2 regions of the Bradyrhizobium sp. 1200_D9_N1_1 genome follow, and region 1 is predicted to be linked to the other one. Evidence: riboswitches for the same ligand, from Rfam matches in the RefSeq annotation. Region 1 holds a riboswitch; the other holds the start of a gene.
The links. A riboswitch is a leader RNA that binds a small molecule or an ion and turns the genes downstream of it on or off. The one in region 1 is predicted to bind S-adenosylmethionine.
Positions count from the first base shown of each region.

Region 2: linked by a shared signal. The riboswitch ahead of AB5K84_RS11810 (metallophosphoesterase family protein) and the one ahead of AB5K84_RS41640 (O-succinylhomoserine sulfhydrylase) in region 1 are both predicted to bind S-adenosylmethionine.

Region 1 is NZ_CP197226.1:8,792,604-8,796,809, reverse strand. Features, by position in the region: gene AB5K84_RS41645 (SGNH/GDSL hydrolase family protein) at 1-667, shown strand, start outside; gene AB5K84_RS41640 (O-succinylhomoserine sulfhydrylase) at 794-1,981, opposite strand; SAM riboswitch at 2,056-2,135, opposite strand; gene AB5K84_RS41635 (2'-deoxycytidine 5'-triphosphate deaminase) at 2,216-3,352, shown strand; gene AB5K84_RS41630 (hypothetical protein) at 3,545-4,206, shown strand, end outside.
Region 2 is NZ_CP197226.1:2,432,360-2,436,565, forward strand. Features, by position in the region: gene AB5K84_RS11800 (MFS transporter) at 1-1,039, shown strand, start outside; gene AB5K84_RS11805 (carboxylesterase/lipase family protein) at 1,057-2,565, shown strand; SAM riboswitch at 2,589-2,667, shown strand; gene AB5K84_RS11810 (metallophosphoesterase family protein) at 2,715-3,461, shown strand; gene AB5K84_RS11815 (hypothetical protein) at 3,542-3,700, shown strand; gene AB5K84_RS11820 (aspartate/glutamate racemase family protein) at 3,746-4,206, opposite strand, start outside.

The DNA of each region.
Region 1 (4,206 bases):
CGCAAGCAAGCTCGTCGCCGGCAAGCCTGTCGTGATCGTCGCGTTCGGCTCGTCGTCGACCGCCGGCTACGGCGCAAGCTCGCCCGATTTCAATTATCCGAACCGTCTTGCGGCGCAGCTGCGCCGGCAATATCCGACCGCGGACATCACCGTCATCAATGCCGGCGTCGGCGGCGAGGACGCGCCCGAGATGATGAAGCGCCTCCAGAAGGAGGTGATCGACGTGCATCCGGACATGGTGATCTGGCAGGTCGGCACCAACGCCGTGCTGCGCAATCTCGATCCCGGCGACACCGCCAAGATGGTCGAGGACGGCATCGCCCGCATCCAGGCCGCCGGCGGTGCCGATATCGTGCTGGTCGATCCGCAATATTCGCCGGCCGTCAACCAGCGCAAGGAGAGTGCCGGCAAGATGGTGAAGCTGCTCGGCAAGGTCGCCGAGCTCCGTCACGTCGGCATCTTCCCGCGCTTCGAGGTGATGCGCGACTGGCACGAGAATCAATCGATCCCGGTCGAGAGCTTCGTGATTGCCGACGGCCTGCATATGAACGATTGGGGCTACGCCTGCTTTGCCCAGCTCCTCGGCGACGACATCATCCGCTCCGTCGGCCAGATCAAGCTCGGGGTCAACGTGCCCGGGGACGTGCGGGCGTACCGGCCGATGTAGTTCGGCTGCGTAGCCGTAGGGTGGGCAAAGGCGCGCTCTTCGCGCGCCGTGCCCACCATCTATCGCCAGCTCGGTGGTGAATGGTGGGCACGCTTCGCTTTGCCCACCCTACGGAGCTCGATCGCCTCACGCCTTCTCCAGCGCCGCCGTCAGATCCTCGATCAGATCGTCCGCATGCTCCAGCCCCGCGGAGAAGCGGATGAAGCCCTCGCTGATGCCGAGCGCGGCGCGGTCTTCCGGCTTCAGGCGCTGATGCGTCGTGGTCGCCGGATGGGTGACGAGGCTCTTGGCGTCGCCGAGATTGTTCGAGATCTTCGCAAGCTTGAGCTCGTTGAGCACGCGGAACGCGGCCGCCTTGCCGCCCTTGACCTCGAAGCCGACCAGCGTCGAGCCGCCGCGCATCTGCTTCTTCACCAGCGCTGCCTGCGGATGATCGGCGCGGCCGGGATAGATCAATCGCGAGATCTTCGGATGGCCGGCCAGCACTTCCGCAACGCTTGCCGCGGTGTCGGTCTGCGCGCGCACGCGCACGGCCAGCGTCTCCAGGCCCTTAAGCAAGACCCAGGCGTTGAACGGCGAGATCGACGGCCCGGTCTGGCGCATGAAATTGTGGAGGTGCTCGGCGACGAAGGCTTCCGACGACAGGATGATGCCGCCGAGGCAGCGGCCCTGGCCGTCGATGTGCTTGGTCGCGGAATAGACCACGACGTCGGCCCCGAGCGCGAGCGGGCTCTGCCAGATCGGCGTCGCAAACACGTTGTCGACGACGAGCCGCGCGCCGCCCTTGTGCGCGATCTCGGCGATGCCGGGGATGTCGAGCACGTCGAGCGTCGGGTTGGTCGGGCTCTCCAGGAAGAACGTCTTGGTGTTCGGCCGCAAGGCCCGCTGCCACTGGTCGAGATCGAGGCCGTCGACCAGCGTGGTTTCGATGCCGTAGCGCGGCAACAGATCCTGAATGACGTAGAGGCACGAGCCGAACAGCGCGCGGGAGGCGACCACGTGGTCGCCGGTCTTCAGCGGCGCCAGGATCGCGGTCGTCACAGCGGCCATGCCGGTCGCCGCCGAACGCGCCGCTTCGGCGCCTTCTAGCTCGATCATGCGGCGCTCGAACATCGAGATGGTCGGGTTCGAATAACGCGAATAGATGAAGCCGGGATCCTCGCCCTTGAACCGCGCCTCGCACTCCTCGGCGCTGTTGTAGACGTAGCCCTGGGTCAGGAACAGCGCCTCCGACGTCTCGCCGAATTGCGAGCGCAGGGTGCCGGAATGGACCAGGCGGGTTTCGGGACGGTAAGTGGCAGGCGACTTCGACATAGGTACCTCCGACATGACCGTCTCGTCGAAAACGGTCACAAAAAAACCGGCCTGGATATATCCACGGGCCGGGATCACAGAGGTCCCCGGCCTGTTTAGCGACTTATTTAACGTGGCTGCAAGCCGGCCGGCTCAAATCACCACGGGATAAGTGATGCTCATATTCCGCAATGGCCTTTCCGTCAAGGCGTCCATCGGATAGCCGTAAAAGGCTAGTATTTCCCGCACGTCCGGATGCGTTTGACCCCTGACGAGGACCCCCGGTTGAGCTTCACGATCGCCGCCGACGCCAATGGTATCCTGCCCGACCGCATGATCGCGGCGATGGCGGAGGCGGGCCTCATCCTGCCCGCATACGATTTCGTCGAAAGCCAGATCCAGCCGGCGAGCCTCGACCTCCGCCTCGGTGACATCGCCTATCGCGTCCGCGCCAGCTTCCTGCCTGGTCCCGGCGCCACGGTGGCCGAGCGCATCGACGAATTGAAGCTGCACGAGTTCAGCCTTGCCGACGGCGCGGTGCTGGAAACCAACTGCGTCTACATCGTGCCGCTGCTCGAGAGCCTGGCGCTGCCGCCGGAGATCGTCGCGGCTGCGAACCCCAAGAGCTCCACCGGCCGCCTCGACGTCTTCACCCGCGTGATCGCCGACGGCACCCGCCGCTTCGACATGATCGGCGCCGGCTATCACGGCCCGCTCTATGCCGAGATCAGCCCGAAGACATTTCCGGTGCTGGTGCGCGAGGGCTCGCGCCTGTCGCAGGTGCGCTTCCGCACCGGTGACGCCATCCTCAATGCCGACGAGCTCGATGCGCTGCATGCGTCCGAGCGCCTCGTCGACATCGACGATGCCGATCTGGCCGGCGGCGTCGCCGTCTCCGTCGATCTCTCCGGCGAGAAGGCGAGCGGCTTCGTCGGCTACCGTGCCAAGCGCCACACCGGCGTCGTCGATGTCGATCGCCGCTCCGGCTATTCCGTCGAGGACTTCTGGGAGCCGATCTCGGCCCGGCCCGACGGCAGCCTGATCCTCGATCCCGGCGAGTTCTACATCCTCGCCTCGAAAGAGGCCGTGCAGGTGCCACCCGACTTTGCAGCCGAGATGGTGCCCTTTGATCCGCTGGTCGGCGAATTCCGCGTGCACTATGCCGGCTTCTTCGATCCCGGCTTCGGCTATGCCGGTGCCGGCGGGTTGGGATCGCGCGCCGTGCTGGAGGTGCGCTCGCGCGAGGTGCCGTTCATCCTCGAGCACGGCCAGATCGTTGGCCGCCTCGTCTACGAGAAGATGCTCGCCCGCCCCGACGCGATGTACGGCCAACGCATCGGCTCGAACTACCAGGCGCAGGGCTTGAAGCTCTCGAAACATTTTCGGGTGTAGCGACATCTCCAACTGTCATGCCCCGGCTCGACCGGGGCATCCAGTACGCCGCGGCGTCTCGATTCAATCATAACTGTCTCTGGAATACTGGATCGCCCGGTCTTCGCCGGGCGATGACACCGAGTCTGTGGCTGGTTGCGCCGCCCCAGCCGCGATGACACACTCCCGTAAAACAACAAGCCGGGAGCGAACATGACCGCCGCAGCTGACTCCGCGCAGGAAGCCCAATGGAAGCGCTGGCGCGCGGTCGCCGATCTCTATCACGCCTATTTCACCGGCCTTATCCTCACCGTCGTCACGCGGCGCGGCACCGCGGATGCCGCGGAGTTCGTCTTCCGCGTGTTCCGCCGTCAGCAGCAGGAGCGCTTCCTGCCGGGGCTGGAAAAGCTCGGGCTCAGCCATCTGCCGCCGGCGGTCGCGGCTGCGCAATATCACTACCTCTCCAACTGGCTCGGCGGCGTGCATGTCGAATACATGTATGAGAGCGACGTCAAGGCCTGGATCCGCTATCCGCCGCCGCGCTGGATCTGGAAGGGCACCGCGATCTGCGGCGTGCCGGGCGAAGTCTCACGCGCGATGCTGCGCGGCTGGCACGCCAATAACGGGGTTGCGCTCGGAGATCTTCACCTCGGCTTCGTCTGCACCAAGCAGAGCGTCGACGGCCAGGACGGGCTCGAAGGCTATTATCATCAATACGACCATCCGCTCGAACTCGACCAGCGCCTGGTGTTCGCGCGGCATCTGGAAGCGCCGCCGTTCGATGCGAAGACCGCGCCGGCGCTGCCGGTCGCGAGCTGGCCGAAACCGCGGCTTGAAAAAGCCTATCGCAACTATGCGATGGAATATGTCCGCAC
Region 2 (4,206 bases), 6.4 Mb from region 1:
GTTCACACTGGTACTGATGGGTGGCTCGACGCTTGCGATCGGCCTGTTGCCGGATGCCAAGGCGATCGGCAATGCCGCGCCCGTCATCCTGACGCTGCTTCGCCTGTTACAGGGCCTCTCGGCCGCCGGCGAGCAGAGCGGGGCGAACTCGCTGACGCTGGAGCATTCGGCCAACTCCAACCGCGCCTTCTTCACGAGCTGGACCCTGAGCGGCACCCAGGCCGGTGCGATCCTGGCGACGCTGGTATTCATTCCGGTATCGAGCCTGCCGGAGGACCAGCTTCTGAGCTGGGGCTGGCGCGTTCCGTTCCTGCTTTCCGCTCTGGTGCTGCTGGTCGCCTACCTGGTGCGGCGGACCATGCCGGAAACGCCCGTGTTCGAAGACATCAAGGGCAAGGCGCAAGTTGCGCGCTTCCCCGTCGTCGCCCTGCTGCGCGACTACTGGCCCGACGTGCTGCGCGTCATCGTCTGCGCGCTGATCGCGACCGTGAGCACGATGACCGCCGTGTTCCAACTCGGCTATGCCACCAGCAAGTTCGGCGTCGCGCGCCCGACCATGCTGTGGGCCGGCGTGCTCGGCAACGTCACGGCGCTGCTCACCCAGCCGCTCTGGGCCCTGCTCGCCGACAAGATCGGCCGCAAGCCGGTGTTCATCGGCGGCGTGCTCGGCTGCGCGGTGCTGCTGTTCCCGTACTTCATGCTGGTGACGTCAGGCAACACGATCGCGATCTTCGCCGCCGCGATGATCCTGTCCGGCATCGTCTACGCCGCGCCGAACGCGATCTGGCCGTCGTTCTACGCCGAGATGTTCGAGGCGCGCGTGCGCTATTCCGGCACCGCGATCGGCACGCAGCTCGGCTTTCTCGTCGCCGGCTTCACGCCGCTGGTGAGCGCGAGCCTGGTCGGGGAGGGGCAGAACGGCTGGGTCCCCGTCGCGATCTTCGTCGCCTGCTGCTGCGTGATCTCGGCAGCCGCTGCGGCGACGGCGCGCGAAACCCACACCGTCGACATCGCCGATCTCGGCAAGCGGCGCGCTTGAGTGAAGACGAGGCACGCATGCTGACCAGCGCAGTTCAGACCACGAGTGGCCCCGTCGTCGGCACCACGCAGGCCGGTATGCGTGCCTTCAAGGGCGTGCCGTTCGCAACCGCGCCGCGCTTTGCCAAGGCAATGCCGCCGAAAGCGTGGACGGAGCCGCTCCGCTGCACGGGCTACGGTGCTTACGCGCCGCAGCCGGGCCATCTCGATCATGCGGACGAGGCTGCCTGTCTCAGCCTGAACATCTGGACGCGTGCAGAGGCCGATCGGCCGCTGCCGGTGCTGGTCTTCATCCATGGCGGCGCCTTCGTCACCGGCGGCGGCGCCGACTATGACGGCGCATTCCTCGCCGCGCACGGTCCGGCGGTGATCGTCACCATCAACTACCGGCTCGGCCCGCTCGGATTCCTGCAATTGCATCGCCTTGGGCTCGGCGAGGCCAACAACCTCGCGATCTCGGATTCGCTCGCCGCCCTCGACTGGGTGCGCGCCAATATCGCGGATTTCGGCGGCGATCCTGACGCGATCACGCTGTCCGGCCAGTCGGCCGGCGCCTCGATGGTGATCGCGCTCGCAACCCTGCCGCAGGCCAGAGGCAAGTTCATTCGCGCCCTCGCGCTCAGCGCGCCCGGGCGGAACATCATGAGCGCCGATCATGCCGACGACGTTGCACGCCGCGTGCTTGCCGAGCTCGAATTAGCGCACGACCCAACCGCGATTGCCTCTTTGCCACTGCCAAAGCTCTTCGCGGCGGTGGAGCGCGTCAGTCGCAGGCTTGCGGACGAGACCGAACAAGGCACCGTGTTCGGCCCGGTGCTCGATGGAATCGTGATTCCGCGCGAGCCGCGGGACGTCTTCGCCGAAGGAACCTTGCGCGACATTCCGCTCTGGCTCGGCTCCTGCCGCGACGAGATGGTGATGTTCCTGAAGAGCACGCCGCCGGCCGCGATGATCCGCACCACCGAACGACAAGTGCGCGCCGCAGTCGGCGATGCCGGCTGGCAACGTCTGCTGGCGTATTACCGCGCCACAGCGCGCGTCGACGAGGATCCGTACGAGGCGCTGCTGTCCGACGCGTTCTGGCATCGCCCCATGGCAGATCTTGCGCGGCTTCATGCCGCGGCTGGCGGCGCGGTGTGGCTGAGCCGGTTCGACCATCGCCCGGCGCTGGAGCCGTTCCTGTCGCAGGGGCCGACCCACGGTGCCGACAATGCCTGCCTCTGGGCGCACCCGCCGGATTTCATCGACCGCCCGATCCTGAAGCGCAAGGGCGGGCCGATGACGCCCGAGGATATCGAGGTCGCCGCGCGGTTTCAGGCAAGCGTGCTGCGCTTCGTCACATCCGGCGCGCCCGACATCGCGGAAGCCTGGCCGCGGTTCGAGCCGGCCAAGGAGCCGCTCGCAATCTTCGGCCAGCCGTTCCACATTGTGCCTCTCAATGAAGGCGTGCGCTCCCGCCTGTGGGCGGAGCTGTCGGCCCAACGCGGCGCGCCGCAGGCTCCGGCCGCGCGAGCGAAGATCGGTTGATCGCAGCACCTTGGTCATGTAAGCGTTCGTCCAGCGCCGATTTGATCCTCAGCTTGCGGGCGCTTCTAAAAATGCAGCTAAAGAGACCCGCTATCCCTGCATCGTCCCGCATTGGGTGAATCGTCGGCCATCTCGAATGGAGAGGCCAAGTGAAATTTGCTGCCATCGCGGATGTGCACGGAAATCGTCCGGCGCTCGAAGCCGTCCTTGCGGACATTGCTGCGCTCGGCATCAACGAGGTCGTGAACCTGGGCGACCATGTTAGCGGTCCGCTCGAAGCGGCCCGAACGGCTGACCTGCTGATGGAGCGAGGCTTTCCGTCCATCAAGGGCGATCAGGACCGCATTCTCGTGGAGCTGTGGCAGGCCGGCACATCGGCGCGCAGCGATTTCCGAGAGCTCGAACGCAAGCATTTCGAGTGGATGGCAAGCATGCCGTCCACGCTCATGTATAGGGGGCGGGCGTTCCTGTGCCATGGATCGCCAGGGAATGATGCTGCGTTCTGGCTCGACCACATCGCGGGCGACGGCTGCCCGCGTCCGAGCCGGATTGATTCTATTGAGGCCGGCGCCGAGGGGATCGACGCCGAGATCATCCTGTGCGCACACACGCACATTCCGCGCGTGGTGCGTCTGAAGGATGGCCGGCTGGTCGTCAATCCCGGCAGCGTTGGATTGCCCGGTTACGACGGGAAGATGCCCGTTCCCTACGTGGTCGAGGTCGGCACCCCTCATGCGTGTTACGCAATTCTGGAGCATGCCAACAGAGGCTGGTCCGCGACGCTCCGCTACGTGGCCTACGACACCACGGCCATGGCAGCATTGGCGCGGGCCAGGGGAATGCTCACCTGGGCGAGCGCGATTGCAACGGGCTGGGTGCAGCGGGATCACCTGTAATCTGCTTCACACGCGAATGCGCCGAGTAACGCTAGATGAAGTGAGGCCTCGCTTCCGCGCGGCCCGCTTCGGAGCTGGCGATGATTGCTGCACTGGCAAGAGCAATATCCCGCGCGACGGGAACCAATGTCGATGTCGAGACTCTGAAAGTCGTCGTCATATTCTCGGGAGCGGGCCTGCTGCTCTCACTCGTTGCTGCAATGATCTACGGACAGGCTGTCAACGCCGCCTTATTTTAGGCTCCTGCGCGTTCATCGCGCGCCTCGCCGCCTGTCCCGGCTGGTTCAGCGCAGGAACGGCACGGGATGGGCCGCGCGATGGAAGAAGTTGATCAGGGTATTGATGTCGAACACCGGCAGACCCGACACCTCGGCGACGTCCCGCGAGAATGGGCACATGTTGGTGCACTCGAACAGGATCGCGCCGGGATTTTTGCAGGACGCCATGAAGGCTTCCGTCATCTCGATCATCTCGGCGCGCAGCACGTCAGTGTCCAGCTCTTCGCGGCCGAGAATGTAGGTTGCGGGAAACTGCGCATCGGGCTTCATGCCCTGGATTTGAACGAGAATGTCGTCCGGCGACCAGCCGACGCCGCGGAAGTGCCCTTCGTTCATGTGGTGGCCGCGTTCGGTGAAGATGCCGATGACCTTGCCGGGCGGCAGCATGGCGTGGATCAGCGGCGCCTGGATCAGGCTCGAGGTGAAGACCGGGATGTTCACGGCAGCCGCGAGCTGCTTCTGGAACG